4 regions of the Streptomyces sp. NPDC048370 genome follow, and region 1 is predicted to be linked to each of the others. Evidence: riboswitches for the same ligand, from Rfam matches in the RefSeq annotation. Region 1 holds a riboswitch; each other region holds the start of a gene.
The links. Region 1 has a riboswitch for cobalamin ahead of ACGFYP_RS05415 (energy-coupling factor ABC transporter permease). Riboswitches for the same ligand answer to the same signal wherever they lie in the genome.
Positions count from the first base shown of each region.

Region 1 (3,197 bases):
AGAAGCCCAGCGGGATCCGGAACGCGCGCCACAGCTGACGCCCCGGCACCCCCGCCGGACCGAGCAGGACGCCCAGGGTGGCCGCCGCGACCAGGACGGCACCGGGCCACGGCGGCAGAGACACCGCGCACAGCGTCAGACCGAAGCCGAGTACAGCCTTCTCGCACGGGTGGCGGCGGCGCCAGCGACTGCTGTGCGCCGCCGCGTCGATCGGCAGCACCGGCGGTTACTCGTCGCCGGACGCCGACCGCAGCGCCTTCGCCTCGGCGCGAGCCTCGCCCTGCTTGCGGCCCTTGTGCACGCCGAAGTAGTACGCCAGCACGCCGGCGCCGAGCGCCGCCTGCAGGGCGAAGAGCGCCGACTCGATCTCGCCCGAGGCGGGCTCGTAGAGCGGGCTGAACCACGGCTCGTAGTCGGGAGCGATCTCGGTGATCGCCGTCTCCGCCTCGGCGTCGGCTCCGGTGAACGGCTCCTCCTTGTGGTCGCCGAGGCCCAGGACCAGCGGCAGCACCGCCAGCGCCGCGACGACGAGCAGGATGAGGGAGTTGATCTTCGCGTTCCGGCTCATCAGACGCTCGCCTCCGCGGTGTCGGCCTTCTTACGGGACGGGAGCAGGACGCCGAGCCGGGTCAGGTCCCCCTTGCTGGACTGCGTCAGCAGCCGCATCACGAGCACCGTCAGCAGACCCTCGCTGACGGCGAGCGGCAGCTGCGTCACCGCGAAGATGGAGCCGAACTTGGCGAGCGCCCCGAGCACACCGCTGCCCGGGTCGGGAAAGGCGAGCGCGAGCTGGACGCTGGTCACGCAGTACGTCGACAGGTCGGCGACGAACGCGCCGAAGAACACGCTCACCATCAGCGGCACGTCGAACCGGCGCAGCAGCCAGTACATACCGAACCCGGCCCACGGCCCGACGATCGCCATCGAGAACACGTTGGCGCCGAGCGTGGTGAGCCCGCCGTGCGCGAGCAGCAGCGCCTGGAACAGCAGGGTGATCGTGCCCAGGACCGCCATCACCGGTGGACGGAACAGGATCGCGCCCAGACCCGTACCGGTCGGGTGCGAGCAGCTACCCGTCACCGACGGGATCTTGAGCGCGGACAGGACGAACGTGAACGCCCCGGCCGCACCGAGCAGCAGCGTGGACTCGGGGTTGGACCTGACCTCGCGGGTCAGCGCGCGGACGCCGTGGACGACGAAAGGAGCGGACGCGACGCCCCAGGCGGCCGCGTGCACAGGGGGCAGATACCCCTCGGCTATATGCATGGTTGGGAGACCCTCTCCAGCACCTCGTGGATGGACAACGCACCTTGGCCGGTCTCCTGGCTGACGGGTCATGCCGCCGCGGCTCCGCCTTCCCACACCCCCGCGGTCTCCCGCGGCGGTCCAGTGGCTTCCCCGAAAGAGGGATGGAGCCGGACTTCCCGATCACAGTGGCGAGGGCCGCACCGGTACCGCACCGGTTTCCCGTACACCAAGGCGCTGTGACATTAGTGGGTTGACCAGGTACATCACAACACGGGTGCGCTCCCGGACGGTGTGTGACAGATCTCCCGCGCGCCCCCCGACCGCTCCTCGTCCCGTCTGGCGCGCGTTCACTCCTTCCGGTACGTGTACGCCTCGGCCGCGGCGGCCGTCACCGCGTCCAGGTCCCCGCCGGCGCTCGCCGTGACGAGCGCGGCGACGGCGCCCTCGACGAACGGGGCGTCCACGAGCCGCGCCCCCTCCGGCAGCTCGTCCCCCTCGGCGAGGAGTGCCTTGACCGTGAGGACGGCGCTGCCGAGGTCGACGAGGAGGGCGACCCCGGCACCGCCGTCGACCGCCTTCGCCGCCTCGACGATCCGCTCGGAGCTGGTGCCGAGACCCCCGTCGGGGGTGCCTCCGGCGGCGGCGACCGGCGCGGTCGCCCCACCGCCCGCGAGCCCCCGCGCCAGGGCGGCGACGGAGTCGGCCACGGCCGCGCTGTGCGAGACCAGCACGATGCCCACCTGACCGGTCATGCGGCGGCCACCTCCGCGAGCGCGGCGATCAGCAGCGCCGACGAGGTCGCCCCGGGGTCCTGGTGCCCGACGGAACGCTCGCCGAGGTAGCTCGCCCTGCCCTTGCGCGCCCGCAGGGGTACGGTCGCGAGGGCCCCGGCCTCGGCCGCGTCCCGGGCGGCGGCGAAGGAGTCGCCGAGCGCCTCGGCCGCGGGCACGAGCGCGTCCAGCATCGTCTTGTCGCCGACCTGGGCCCCGCCGAGCTGTCCGACGGCGGCGACCCCGGTCGCCAGCGCGGCCGCCAGATCCTGCCGCGTCACCGACTCCGCCTCGCCGAGCGCCTTGCCGGTGCGGCGCAGCAGCGTCCCGTACAGCGGGCCGGAGGCGCCGCCGACGGTGGAGATCAACTGCCGCCCGGCGAGGACGAGTACCGCCCCCGGTGTCGCGGGCGGCTCCTTCTCCAGCACCTCCGTCACGGCGGCGAAGCCCCGCTTCAGGTTGGCACCGTGGTCCGCGTCGCCGATCGCCGAGTCGAGCTCGGTGAGGCGCTCGGCCTCTCGCTCGACGGCGGCCGCGGCCGTGGCCAGCCAGCGGCGGAAGAACGCGGCGTCGAACTGGTTCGTCTCGGACATCCCTCTCACCGACCCCAGCGCAGGGCGGCCGTCTGCACGGGCGCGTCCCAGAGTCGCAGCGTTTCCTCGTCGGCCTGGCAGAGCGTCACCGAGCAGCCCGCCATGTCGAGCGAGGTGACGTAGTTCCCCACCAGCGTGCGCGCGACGGGCACCCCGCGCTCGGCGAGGACCCGATGCACCTCGGCGTTGAACCCGTACAGTTCGAGCAGCGGCGTGGCCCCCATGCCGTTCACCAGGGCGAGGACCGGGCCGGACGGCCGTAGATCCTCCAGTACGGCGTCGACGGCGAAGTCGGTGATCTCGCGCGAGGTCATCATCGCGCGCCGCTCACGTCCCGGCTCGCCATGGATCCCGATGCCCAACTCCAGCTCACCCTCAGGCAGTTCGAATGTAGGGCTGCCCTTCGCGGGCGTGGTGCAGGCGCTCAGCGCCACACCGAAACTCCTCGACCGCTCGTTCACCCGCCGCGCGATCGCCTCGACCCGCTCCAGCGGCGCGCCCTCCTCGGCGGCGGCCCCCGCGATCTTCTCCACGAAGAGCGTCGCCCCGGTTCCGCGGCGCCCGGCCGTGTACAGACTGTCCGTCA
Region 1 is NZ_JBICYI010000002.1:352,813-356,009, reverse strand. It holds gene cbiQ (cobalt ECF transporter T component CbiQ) at 1-220, opposite strand, end outside; gene ACGFYP_RS05420 (energy-coupling factor ABC transporter substrate-binding protein) at 227-568, opposite strand; gene ACGFYP_RS05415 (energy-coupling factor ABC transporter permease) at 568-1,266, opposite strand; cobalamin riboswitch at 1,295-1,522, opposite strand; gene ACGFYP_RS05410 (PTS-dependent dihydroxyacetone kinase phosphotransferase subunit DhaM) at 1,596-2,000, opposite strand; gene dhaL (dihydroxyacetone kinase subunit DhaL) at 1,997-2,611, opposite strand; gene dhaK (dihydroxyacetone kinase subunit DhaK) at 2,617-3,197, opposite strand, start outside.

Region 2 (3,197 bases), on a different contig from region 1:
TCGGCGCCGGGACGGCCGGCTTCCACACCGCCCGTACCTCGCAGGAGGCGATCGCCGCGTACCGGCCGGTGTTCGAGGCGAACCTCGCGTTCCAGAAGCAGATGGGCGTCGAGCCGGTCTTCCTGACCCTGGAGGACTTCGTCGAGCGGAGCTCGGCGCTCATCGGCAGCCCGCAGCAGATCATCGACAAAGTACGGTGGTACCACGAGCAGTTCGGGCACAGCGTGCTCCATCTGCAGGCCGATGCCGGGGGATTGACGGATGCTCAGCACCGCGCGTCCCTGGAGCGCTTCCAGTCCGACATCGCGCCGGTCCTGCGACGGGAGATCCCCGACCCGCCGTTCCCCTGGGCCCCGGTCCTCGGGCTCGACCCCCAGGGCGAGTCACCCACCCCCTCCCTCGCCCCCATTCCTGTCTCCGCCGACCGCTGAGGAGCACCCGTTCATGCCCGCCATCCCGCTGGGGGTCCTCGACCTCGTCCCGATCTCGTCCGGCTCGACCGCCGCCGAGGCGCTCCGCAACTCGATCGACCTCGCCCGACAGGCCGAGCGGTTCGGCTACGCCCGCTACTGGTTCGCCGAGCACCACCTCAACCCGGGCGTCGCCGGGGCCTCGCCCGCCGTCGTGCTGGCGCTGACCGCCTCGGCGACCTCCACGATCAGGATCGGTTCCGGGGCCGTGCTGCTCGGCCACCGTACGGCCCTGTCCACCGTCGAGGAGTTCGGGCTGATCGACGCCCTGCACCCCGGGCGCATCGACCTGGGCCTCGGCCGCTCGGGCGGGCGACCCTCGGGGCCTGCGGGCGGGGACGCGCCGGGCGGTGTCGGCGGCCGTGCCCCCAACGGGCTGACGATCCCGCCGCGTTTCTCGTTCGAGCACCTGGTCGATTCGCCGCGCTTCCGCCTCCAGCACCAGCTCCTGCACCAGCCGGGCGCCCGCCCCCAGGAGTACGGCGAGCAGGTGGACGACATCCTGGCGCTCCTGCGCGGCGACTACCGCTCGGCGGACGGCATCGAGGCGCACGCCGTCCCCGGCGAGGGCGCGGAGGTGGAGGTCTGGATCCTCGGCAGCAGCGGCGGGGCGAGCGCCGAGGTCGCGGGCCGCAACGGCCTGCGGTTCGCCGCCAATTACCACGTCAGCCCGGCGACCGTACTGGAGGCGGCCGAGGGCTATCGCGCCGCGTTCAAGCCGTCCGCGGAGCTGGACCGACCGTACGTCAGCGTCTCCACCGACGTCGTCGTCGCCGAGGACGACGAGACCGCGCGCGAACTGGCCACCGGCTACGGACTCTGGGTCCGCAGCATCCGGACCGGCGAGGGCGCCATCGCCTTCCCGACCCCGGACGAGGCCCTCGACCACGACTGGACCGAGGCGGACCTGACGCTCGTCGCCGACCGCGTCGACACCCAGTTCGTCGGCTCCCCGGCCCGTGTCGCCGACCAACTGGAACAGCTCAGGGAGGCCACGGGCGCGGACGAACTCCTCGTCACCACGATCACCCACGACCACGCCGACCGGGTGCGCTCCTACCGGCTCCTCGCGGAGGAGTGGAACCGCCGCTGAATCGATTCGCCCGGAAGGGGCCGTTCGGCCCGTGTGGTAGCTTGCGCTAGCCAGTCGAACTCACGTGCGTGACGTACGGAGTCAGGGAATCCGGTGCGAATCCGGAGCTGACGCGCAGCGGTGAGGGTGACGGGCGGGGCACGAAGCCACTGGACCGGGGAACCGGTCCGGGAAGGCGCTCCGTCCGGATGATCCCGAGTCCGAAGACCTGCTGGCGGATCCGTACGACACGGGCCCCGCGTATGGGCCCTCGACGCCGAGGAAGTCCCGTGGCCCTCGCCCGCCCCGCCACCCGTACGTTCACCCTGCTCCTCTCCGGAGCCCTGCTGCTGACCGGCTGCGGCGGTGGTGGCGGAGGCGGGGGCAAGGGCACGGCGGGTGGGTCGCCCTCCGGCCGTACGCAGTCGATCGAGAACTGCGGCCGTAAGGTGGAGGTCAAGGGCGGCGGCCCGCGCCGGGCCGTATCGCTCAACCAGGGCACCACCGAGATCATGCTCTCCCTCGGTCTCGGCGACCGGATGGTGGGGACCGCGACCTGGACCGACCCGGTGATGAAGGGCCTGGAGAAGGCAGCGTCCGGCGTGCCTCGCCTCGCCGAGAACTACCCCTCCTTCGAGAAGGTCCTCGACACCGAACCCGACTTCGTGGCGGCCTCGTTCGCCTCCACCCTCGCCAAGGGCGGGGTGGCCACCCGCGAGCAGTTCGAGCAACTCGGCGTCCCCACCTACCTCTCCCCGTCCGACTGCCAGGGCAAGGACAACAGCGGCGGCGGGGACGGCAAGCGCACCGAGCCGCTGACCATGGACGTCGTCTACGGCGAAGTCCGGGACCTGGCCCGGGTGTTCGGCGTGGAGGAGCGCGGCGAGCGGCTCGTCGCGCAGCTCAAGGCGCGCGTCACGAAGGCCACCGAGGGGCTCGACGCGGGCGGTGTCAGCGTCCTCTACTGGTTCTCCGACTCCGAGTCCCCCTACATGGCGGGCTGTTGCGGGGCGCCCGGTGTCATCACCCGCGAGACGGGGGTGAAGAACGTCTTCGACGGCACCACCGAGGAGTGGCCGCAGATCGGCTGGGAGGCGGTCGCCGACCGCGATCCCGACGTCCTCGTGATCGGAGACCTGACGCGCAAGGCGCAGTCGGGGGAGAGCGCCGCCAAGAAGATCGAGTTCCTGGAGTCCCACCCGGTGACGAAGACGATGGACGCCGTGCGGAACAAGCGGTACGTCGTCCTCAGCGGGCAGGCCATGAACCCGACGATCCGTACCGTCGAGGGCATCGAGCAGCTCGCCGCCGGCCTGCGCCGCCACCGCCCCGCCCGATGACCCGTACCCGTACGCGTACCAGTACTGCTAGTGGTGCTGGTGCTCCTCCCCGTAGCCGTACGCTTCCCTACCTCGCCGCCGGGTGCGTCGCGCTGGTCCTCTCCCTCGCGGTGGCCGTCACCATCGGTCCCGCGGACATCGGTGTCGGCGACGTCCTGTCCGTCGTCGCGTCCCACCTCGGCGGGGAAGCCTCGGGGCTCAGCCCGATCAGGGACGGCATCATCTGGAACCTGCGGCTGCCGCGCACGCTCCTCGCCGCCGTCTGCGGTGCCGGACTCGCGCTCTGCGGCGCCGTGATGCAGTCGCTGCTGCGCA
Region 2 is NZ_JBICYI010000005.1:178,888-182,084, reverse strand. It holds gene ACGFYP_RS13900 (LLM class flavin-dependent oxidoreductase) at 1-431, shown strand, start outside; gene ACGFYP_RS13895 (LLM class flavin-dependent oxidoreductase) at 445-1,563, shown strand; cobalamin riboswitch at 1,598-1,794, shown strand; gene ACGFYP_RS13890 (ABC transporter substrate-binding protein) at 1,806-2,882, shown strand; gene ACGFYP_RS13885 (FecCD family ABC transporter permease) at 2,879-3,197, shown strand, end outside.
Region 2: it holds a riboswitch for cobalamin, as region 1 does, so the genes downstream of both, ACGFYP_RS13890 (ABC transporter substrate-binding protein) here and ACGFYP_RS05415 (energy-coupling factor ABC transporter permease) in region 1, are expected to answer to the same signal.

Region 3 (3,197 bases), on a different contig from region 1:
CGAGCCGGTCGCCGATCATCCCGGAGCGCAGGGCGGCGGCCTGGCCGCCCGCGCTCTCGATCGTCTGGAAGAACTCCCAGCCCGCGTGGGCGAGTTCGTCCGTCAGGCGCTCCACGTACCAGGAGCCGCCCGCCGGGTCGATGACCCGTGCGAGGTGCGACTCCTCGATGAGGATGGTCGAGGTGTTACGGGCGATGCGCCGCGCGAACGCGTCCGGCATGCCGAGCGCGTGGTCGAAGGGCAGTACGGTGACGGAGTCGGCGCCGCCCACGCCCGCGGCCAGGGTGGCCACGGTGGTGCGGAGCATGTTCACCCAGGGGTCGCGGCGGGACATCATCACCGGGGATGTCACCGCGTGCTGGCGCTGCGCGCCCGCGCCGCTCGCCCCGCTGACCTCGGCCACCCGGGCCCAGAGCCTGCGCGCGGCACGGAACTTGGCGATCGTGAGGAACTGGTCGGCGGTGGCCGCGTACCGGAACTCCAGCTGCCCGAGGGCCTGTTCGACCGTGAGTCCCGCTTCCGTGAGCTGCCGCAGGTACGTGACGCCGGTCGCGAGTGCGCACCCCAGCTCCTGCGCGGCCGAGCCGCCGGCCTCGTGGTACGGCAGTGCGTCCACGGTCAGGGCCCGCAGGCCCGGGTACTCCTCGACGCAGCGCCGGGCGAGCCCGGCGGCGGGGGAGAAGTCGTACGGCCGGCCCGTGCGGGCCTCCAGGCCGAGGGGGTCCGCCCCCAGGTTGCCGCGCGCCGCCTCCGGGGCGACGCCCCGCTCCTCGTAAAGCCGCAGCAGTTCCCGCGCGGCCTCCTCCACGTCCTGGCCCGCGTCGAGGACGACGGGCGCGAGGTCGAGGTAGACGCCTTCCAGGACCTGGCCCAGACGCCCGACGGGGAAGCCGCCCTCGCCGACCACCAGCCAGAGCGAGGTGACGCCGTTCTCCAGGTCGGCGAGGACCGTCGGGGCGTCGGGGGTCGTGTGTCGCTGGCGTACGTCCCAGCCGCCGGCTGTGTTGCCCTCGGCGCGGCCGGACCGGACGAACGGGGCGAAACCGGGGAGGCCGGGCTCGGGGGCGGTGTCCTCGGCGGCATAGAGGGGACGGACGCGGAGCGCGTCCTCCAGGGCGGTGGACAGGGCGTCCTCGGCCGCCGGCCCCTCGACGTCCTTGCCCGACTTGCGCAGCACCCCGGCCACCAGGTGCTGCCACTGTTCACGGGATGCGTCGGGGAATTCGGCGGCTAGGGAGAGCCCGTCGTCGGGAAGGACAGTCATGCTCGGATGTTAGGTCAGCTCGCTCAAACGGTAGTCGTGGCACCGCTGTGACCTTGCCCATTGCGGGTAGGTCTTGAAGCGCCGACGGCATCCGTTCTAGGGATGGAGCCGCGGGTGATCACCCGCCCGGGGGTGGATTTACTAGGACGTCCAACTATATAGTCGCGGCGAAGGCCCGCGGTGCAGGGAAGCCGGTGTGATTCCGGCGCGGTCCCGCCACTGTGACCGGGGAGTACGCCGTCGAGCAGCACGCCACTGACAGTCCGCTGTCGGGAAGGCGGACGGCGCGCGCTGATCCGGGAGTCAGGATACCGGCCGCGGGATGTTCCGTGTTGTCCACGAGGATGGAGCTGACACGCATGGCATCGGTGCGCCCGCACACTCCCAGCGGATCCGGCCGACGGGCTCCCGCCCGTCGAGGAGTCCGTCGAGAAGGATCCCACCACCGCAGGCCCGTCAGGACCTGACGGCGCCTCCGCCATTCGCGCTCTCGCGCCGCACCCCCCACCGTCCCGCCCACGCCTCCCGGCGTGCGCGCGGTCGCGGTGGTCCTCCGGCGCGCCATCCGGATCACCTGACGAGAGCAGGCATTCATGGTCCGCGCACAAGACACCACCCCCGTACGCGAGTTGACCCACTTCGTCGGCGGCAGGCACACCCCGGGAACCTCGGGGTCCTACGGCGACGTGTACGACCCCAACACCGGCGAGGTCCAGGCCCGCGTGCCGCTGGCCAACCGGGCCGAGACCGAGGCCGCCATCGCGGACGCCGCCCGGGCGCAGCGCGACTGGGCCGCCTGGAACCCGCAGCGCCGCGCCCGGGTCCTCCTGCGCTTCCTCCAGCTGGTCGAGCAGGAGAAGGACGACCTGGCCAGGCTGCTCTCCTCCGAGCACGGCAAGACCGTCGCCGACGCCCACGGAGACCTCCAACGCGGCCTGGAGGTCGTGGAGTTCGCCGCCGGCATCCCGCACCTGCTCAAGGGCGAGTTCACCGACAACGCCGGGACCGGCATCGACGTCCACTCCCTGCGCGCCCCCCTCGGCGTCGTCGCAGGGATCACCCCGTTCAACTTCCCCGCGATGATCCCGCTCTGGAAGGCAGCCCCCGCCCTGGCCTGCGGAAACGCCTTCATCCTCAAGCCCTCCGAACGCGACCCGTCCGTACCGCTGCGGCTCGCCGAACTCTTCCTGGAGGCGGGGCTGCCGCCCGGCGTGCTCAACGTCGTCAACGGAGGCAGGGAAGCCGTCGACACCCTCCTCGACGATCCCCGCGTCGCCGCCCTCGGCTTCGTCGGCTCCACCCCCGTCGCCGCGCACGTCTACGCCACCGCCGCCGCCCACGGCAAGCGCGCCCAGTGCTTCGGCGGCGCCAAGAACCACATGATCGTGATGCCGGACGCCGACCTCGACCAGGCCGTCGACGCCCTCATCGGCGCCGGGTACGGCTCGGCCGGCGAGCGGTGCATGGCCATCTCGGTCGCCGTCCCCGTCGGCGAGGAGACCGCCGACGCCCTCGTCGCCCGGCTGAAGGAGCGCATCGGCGCGCTGAGGATCGGCCGCAGCGACGACCCGGACGCCGACTTCGGCCCGATGGTCGGCCCGGACGCAGTCGAACGGGTCCGTACGTACGTCGGCATCGGGGTCGAGGAGGGCGCCGAACTCGTCGTCGACGGACGCGACTTCGTCCTCCCCGGGCACGAGGGCGGCTTCTTCGCCGGGGCCTCCCTCTTCGACCGGGTCACCCCGGAGATGCGCGTCTACCAGGAGGAGATCTTCGGCCCCGTGCTCTGCGTGGTCCGCGCCGCCGACTACGAGGAGGCCCTGCGACTGCCGAGCGAGCACCTCTACGGCAACGGCGTGGCGATCTTCACACGTGACGGCGACACCGCACGGGACTTCACCCGGCGCGTCGACACCGGCATGGTCGGCGTCAA
Region 3 is NZ_JBICYI010000001.1:622,667-625,863, reverse strand. It holds gene ACGFYP_RS02630 (methylmalonyl-CoA mutase family protein) at 1-1,264, opposite strand, end outside; cobalamin riboswitch at 1,413-1,599, shown strand; gene ACGFYP_RS02625 (CoA-acylating methylmalonate-semialdehyde dehydrogenase) at 1,858-3,197, shown strand, end outside.
Region 3: it holds a riboswitch for cobalamin, as region 1 does, so the genes downstream of both, ACGFYP_RS02625 (CoA-acylating methylmalonate-semialdehyde dehydrogenase) here and ACGFYP_RS05415 (energy-coupling factor ABC transporter permease) in region 1, are expected to answer to the same signal.

Region 4 (3,197 bases), on a different contig from region 1:
GTTCGTCCAGCCACTGACGTCAAACGATTGCCTGGGTAAATGGAACACATCACGCTGCTGCTCGCGATTGTGGTCGTGACAGCTCTCGTGTTCGATTTCACGAACGGTTTCCACGACACCGCCAACGCGATGGCGACGACCATCTCGACCGGTGCCCTCAAGCCCAAGACCGCGGTGGCCATGTCCGCCGTGCTCAACCTGGTCGGTGCCTTCCTGTCCGTCGAGGTCGCCAAGACGATCTCCGGCGGGATCATCAACGAACAGGGCATTCGTACTGAAGTGATCTTCGCGGCGCTCGTCGGCGCCATCCTCTGGAATCTGCTGACCTGGCTCCTCGGTCTGCCGTCCAGCTCCTCCCACGCCCTCTTCGGCGGACTGATCGGCGCGGCCGTGATGTCGGCCGGCTGGTCGGCCGTCAACGGCTCGACCGTGGTCAGCAAGGTCCTCATCCCCGCGATCGCCGCGCCGCTCGTCGCCGGCCTCGCCGCGATGGCGGCCACCAAGCTGACGTACAAGATCGGTGCGAAGACGGACACGAAGTCCACCGCCAAGGGCTACCGGGCCGGCCAGATCGCCTCCGCCGGTCTCGTCTCCCTGGCGCACGGCACCAACGACGCGCAGAAGACGATGGGTGTCATCACCCTCGCCCTGGTCACCGGCGGCGTCCTCGCCCCCGGCTCCAACCCCCCGATGTGGGTCGTCGTCGCCGCCGGTGTCGCGATCGCGCTCGGCACCTACCTCGGCGGCTGGCGCATCATCCGCACCATGGGCAAGGGCCTCACCGACCTCCAGCCGCAGCAGGGCTTCGCCGCCCAGACCAGCGCCGCGACGGTCATCCTGGCCTCGTCCAACTTGGGCTTCTCCCTCTCCACCACGCAGTCCTGCTCCGGCGCCGTGATGGGCGCGGGCCTCGGCCGCAAGGGCGGTGTCGTCCGCTGGTCGACCGCGACCCGGATGTTCGTCGCCTGGGGCCTGACCCTGCCCGCCGCGGGTCTGGTCGGCGCGGGCGCCGAGTTCCTCACCAAGCAGGGCCCCTGGGGCGTCGCCGCCGTCGCGGTCCTCCTCGTCGCCGGCTCGGCCGTCATCTGGGCGCTCTCGCGCCGCAAGCCGGTCGACCACCACAACGTCACGGCCGACGAGATCGACGGCGAGCCCGCGGGCGTCGTGACCACCGCCATCGCGGCCGTCGCCCCGCCGGCCCCGGCCGGTTCCGTGGCCGCCGTCGCGGACGAGCACCTCAAGACCACCATCCCCTCGCCGGCCCCCACGGACCCGGCAGCCCCCGCCGCCCCGGCCGCGGTGTAAGGAACCAACGACATGAAGATCGACTGGGCAGCTCTCGGCTCCGTCTTCGGAGTCAGCCTCGTGGCGACCGTCGCCCTCGTGGGCCTTTTCACCCTCGGCATCATCGGCCTCTCCAAGCAGGAGCAGGCCGCGGCCCAGGGAGGCTCGGCGGCCATGGCGCGCACCGGCGCGTACGCCTGCTTCGCGCTGTGCGCGGCGGCCGTCGCGTACGGCATCTATCTGATCGTCGTCTGACGACGGTCCCGCTTCGACGACCGGGCGGGTCGCACCTTCGGGTGCGGCCCGCCCGGTCGTCGTTTCACGAGGGCCGATCGCAGGCCGTGTGGTGCTTCGCACACTGTCCCGCCGCAGGTCAAGCGTGAGTTGACGGGTCTTCGTACACGTGGTGGACTTCCGGGGCCATTACGGCGGCAAGCAGAGGAAGCCCGGTGCGAATCCGGCGCGGTCCCGCCACTGTGACCGGGGAGTCGAACCCCCGGGAGCCAGGAACTCTCGCCGCCGGTCACGTCGAGCCGGGGCGCGGACCCTGAGTGAGGACACAGCGCCATGCCCGGCCGCAACGCAGCCACAGGTGTATTCGCGTACGGCGCCGCCGCCGGACTGGCCGCGGACCTGATCGTCGGCGACCCCCGCCGCGGCCATCCGGTCGCCGCCTTCGGGCGGGCCGCGGGGGCCGTCGAGAAGCTGCTCCGGCGCGACCACCGCGGGTGGGGCGCGCTGCACACCGCCGTCTGCGTGACGGGCGCCGCGGGCGCCGCCGCCCTGGCCGCCCGTACGGTACGTGACCACCCGAGGGCCTCCGCCGCGCTGACCGCAGCCGCCGTCTGGGCCGTCGTCGGCGGGACGAGCCTGGGCCGGGAGGCCCGCGCGATCGGCGGGGCGCTGGCCGCCGGCGACCTGGAGGTCGCCCGCGAGCGGCTCCCCCATCTCTGCGGGCGCGATCCGCACTCCCTGGACGGTCCTGCGATGGCCCGCGCGGTCGTGGAGTCCGTCGCGGAGAACACCTCCGACGCGGTCGTCGGAGCCCTGGTCTGGGGGGCGGTCGCGGGTGTTCCGGGCCTGGTCGGCTTCCGGGCGGTGAACACCCTGGACGCGATGGTCGGCCACCGGTCGGCGCGGTACCGGCGCTTCGGCTGGGCCTCGGCCCGGCTCGACGACGTGGCCGGCTGGCCGGGCGCCCGGCTGACCGCCGCGCTCGCGACCGTGGCGGGCGGGGATCCGCGCGGGGCGGTGCGCGCCTGGCGGGCGGACGCGGCCAAGCACCCGAGCCCCAACGCAGGACCGGTGGAGGCCTCCTTCGCGGGGGCGCTCGGGGTACGGCTCGGCGGGACGCTGTCGTACGGCGGCCGGGTCGAGCACCGGCCCGTACTGAACGGGGAGGGACGGGCCGTGGAGGTCGCGGACATCGAACGGGCGGTCCGGCTCTCGCGCCGGGTGACGGGGCTTACGCTCGCGGCCTGCGTGGGCGGACGGATCGTGGCGGGCGCGCTGAAGGCGCGCGCGGTGAAGCGGAGGACGGTATGAGGGGCGGGGGGCTGCTCGTCGCCGGGACCACCTCCGACGCGGGCAAGAGCGTCGTCACGGCGGGCATCTGCCGCTGGCTGGTCCGGCAGGGTGTGAAGGTCGCCCCGTTCAAGGGCCAGAACATGTCCCTGAACTCCTTCGTGACCCGTGAGGGCGCGGAGATCGGCCGGGCGCAGGCCATGCAGGCGCAGGCGGCCAGGGTCGAGCCGACCGCGCTGATGAACCCGGTCCTCCTGAAGCCGGGCAGCGACCGCTCCAGCCAGGTCGTCCTGATGGGAAAGCCGGTCGGCGAGCTGAGCGCGCGTGGCTACCACGGCGGACGGCAGAAGGAGCTCTTCGAGCCGGTCATGGCGTGCCTGGAGGAGCTG
Region 4 is NZ_JBICYI010000019.1:104,947-108,143, reverse strand. It holds gene ACGFYP_RS31115 (anion permease) at 40-1,305, shown strand; gene ACGFYP_RS31110 (hypothetical protein) at 1,318-1,539, shown strand; cobalamin riboswitch at 1,682-1,818, shown strand; gene ACGFYP_RS31105 (cobalamin biosynthesis protein) at 1,852-2,829, shown strand; gene ACGFYP_RS31100 (cobyric acid synthase) at 2,826-3,197, shown strand, end outside.
Region 4: it holds a riboswitch for cobalamin, as region 1 does, so the genes downstream of both, ACGFYP_RS31105 (cobalamin biosynthesis protein) here and ACGFYP_RS05415 (energy-coupling factor ABC transporter permease) in region 1, are expected to answer to the same signal.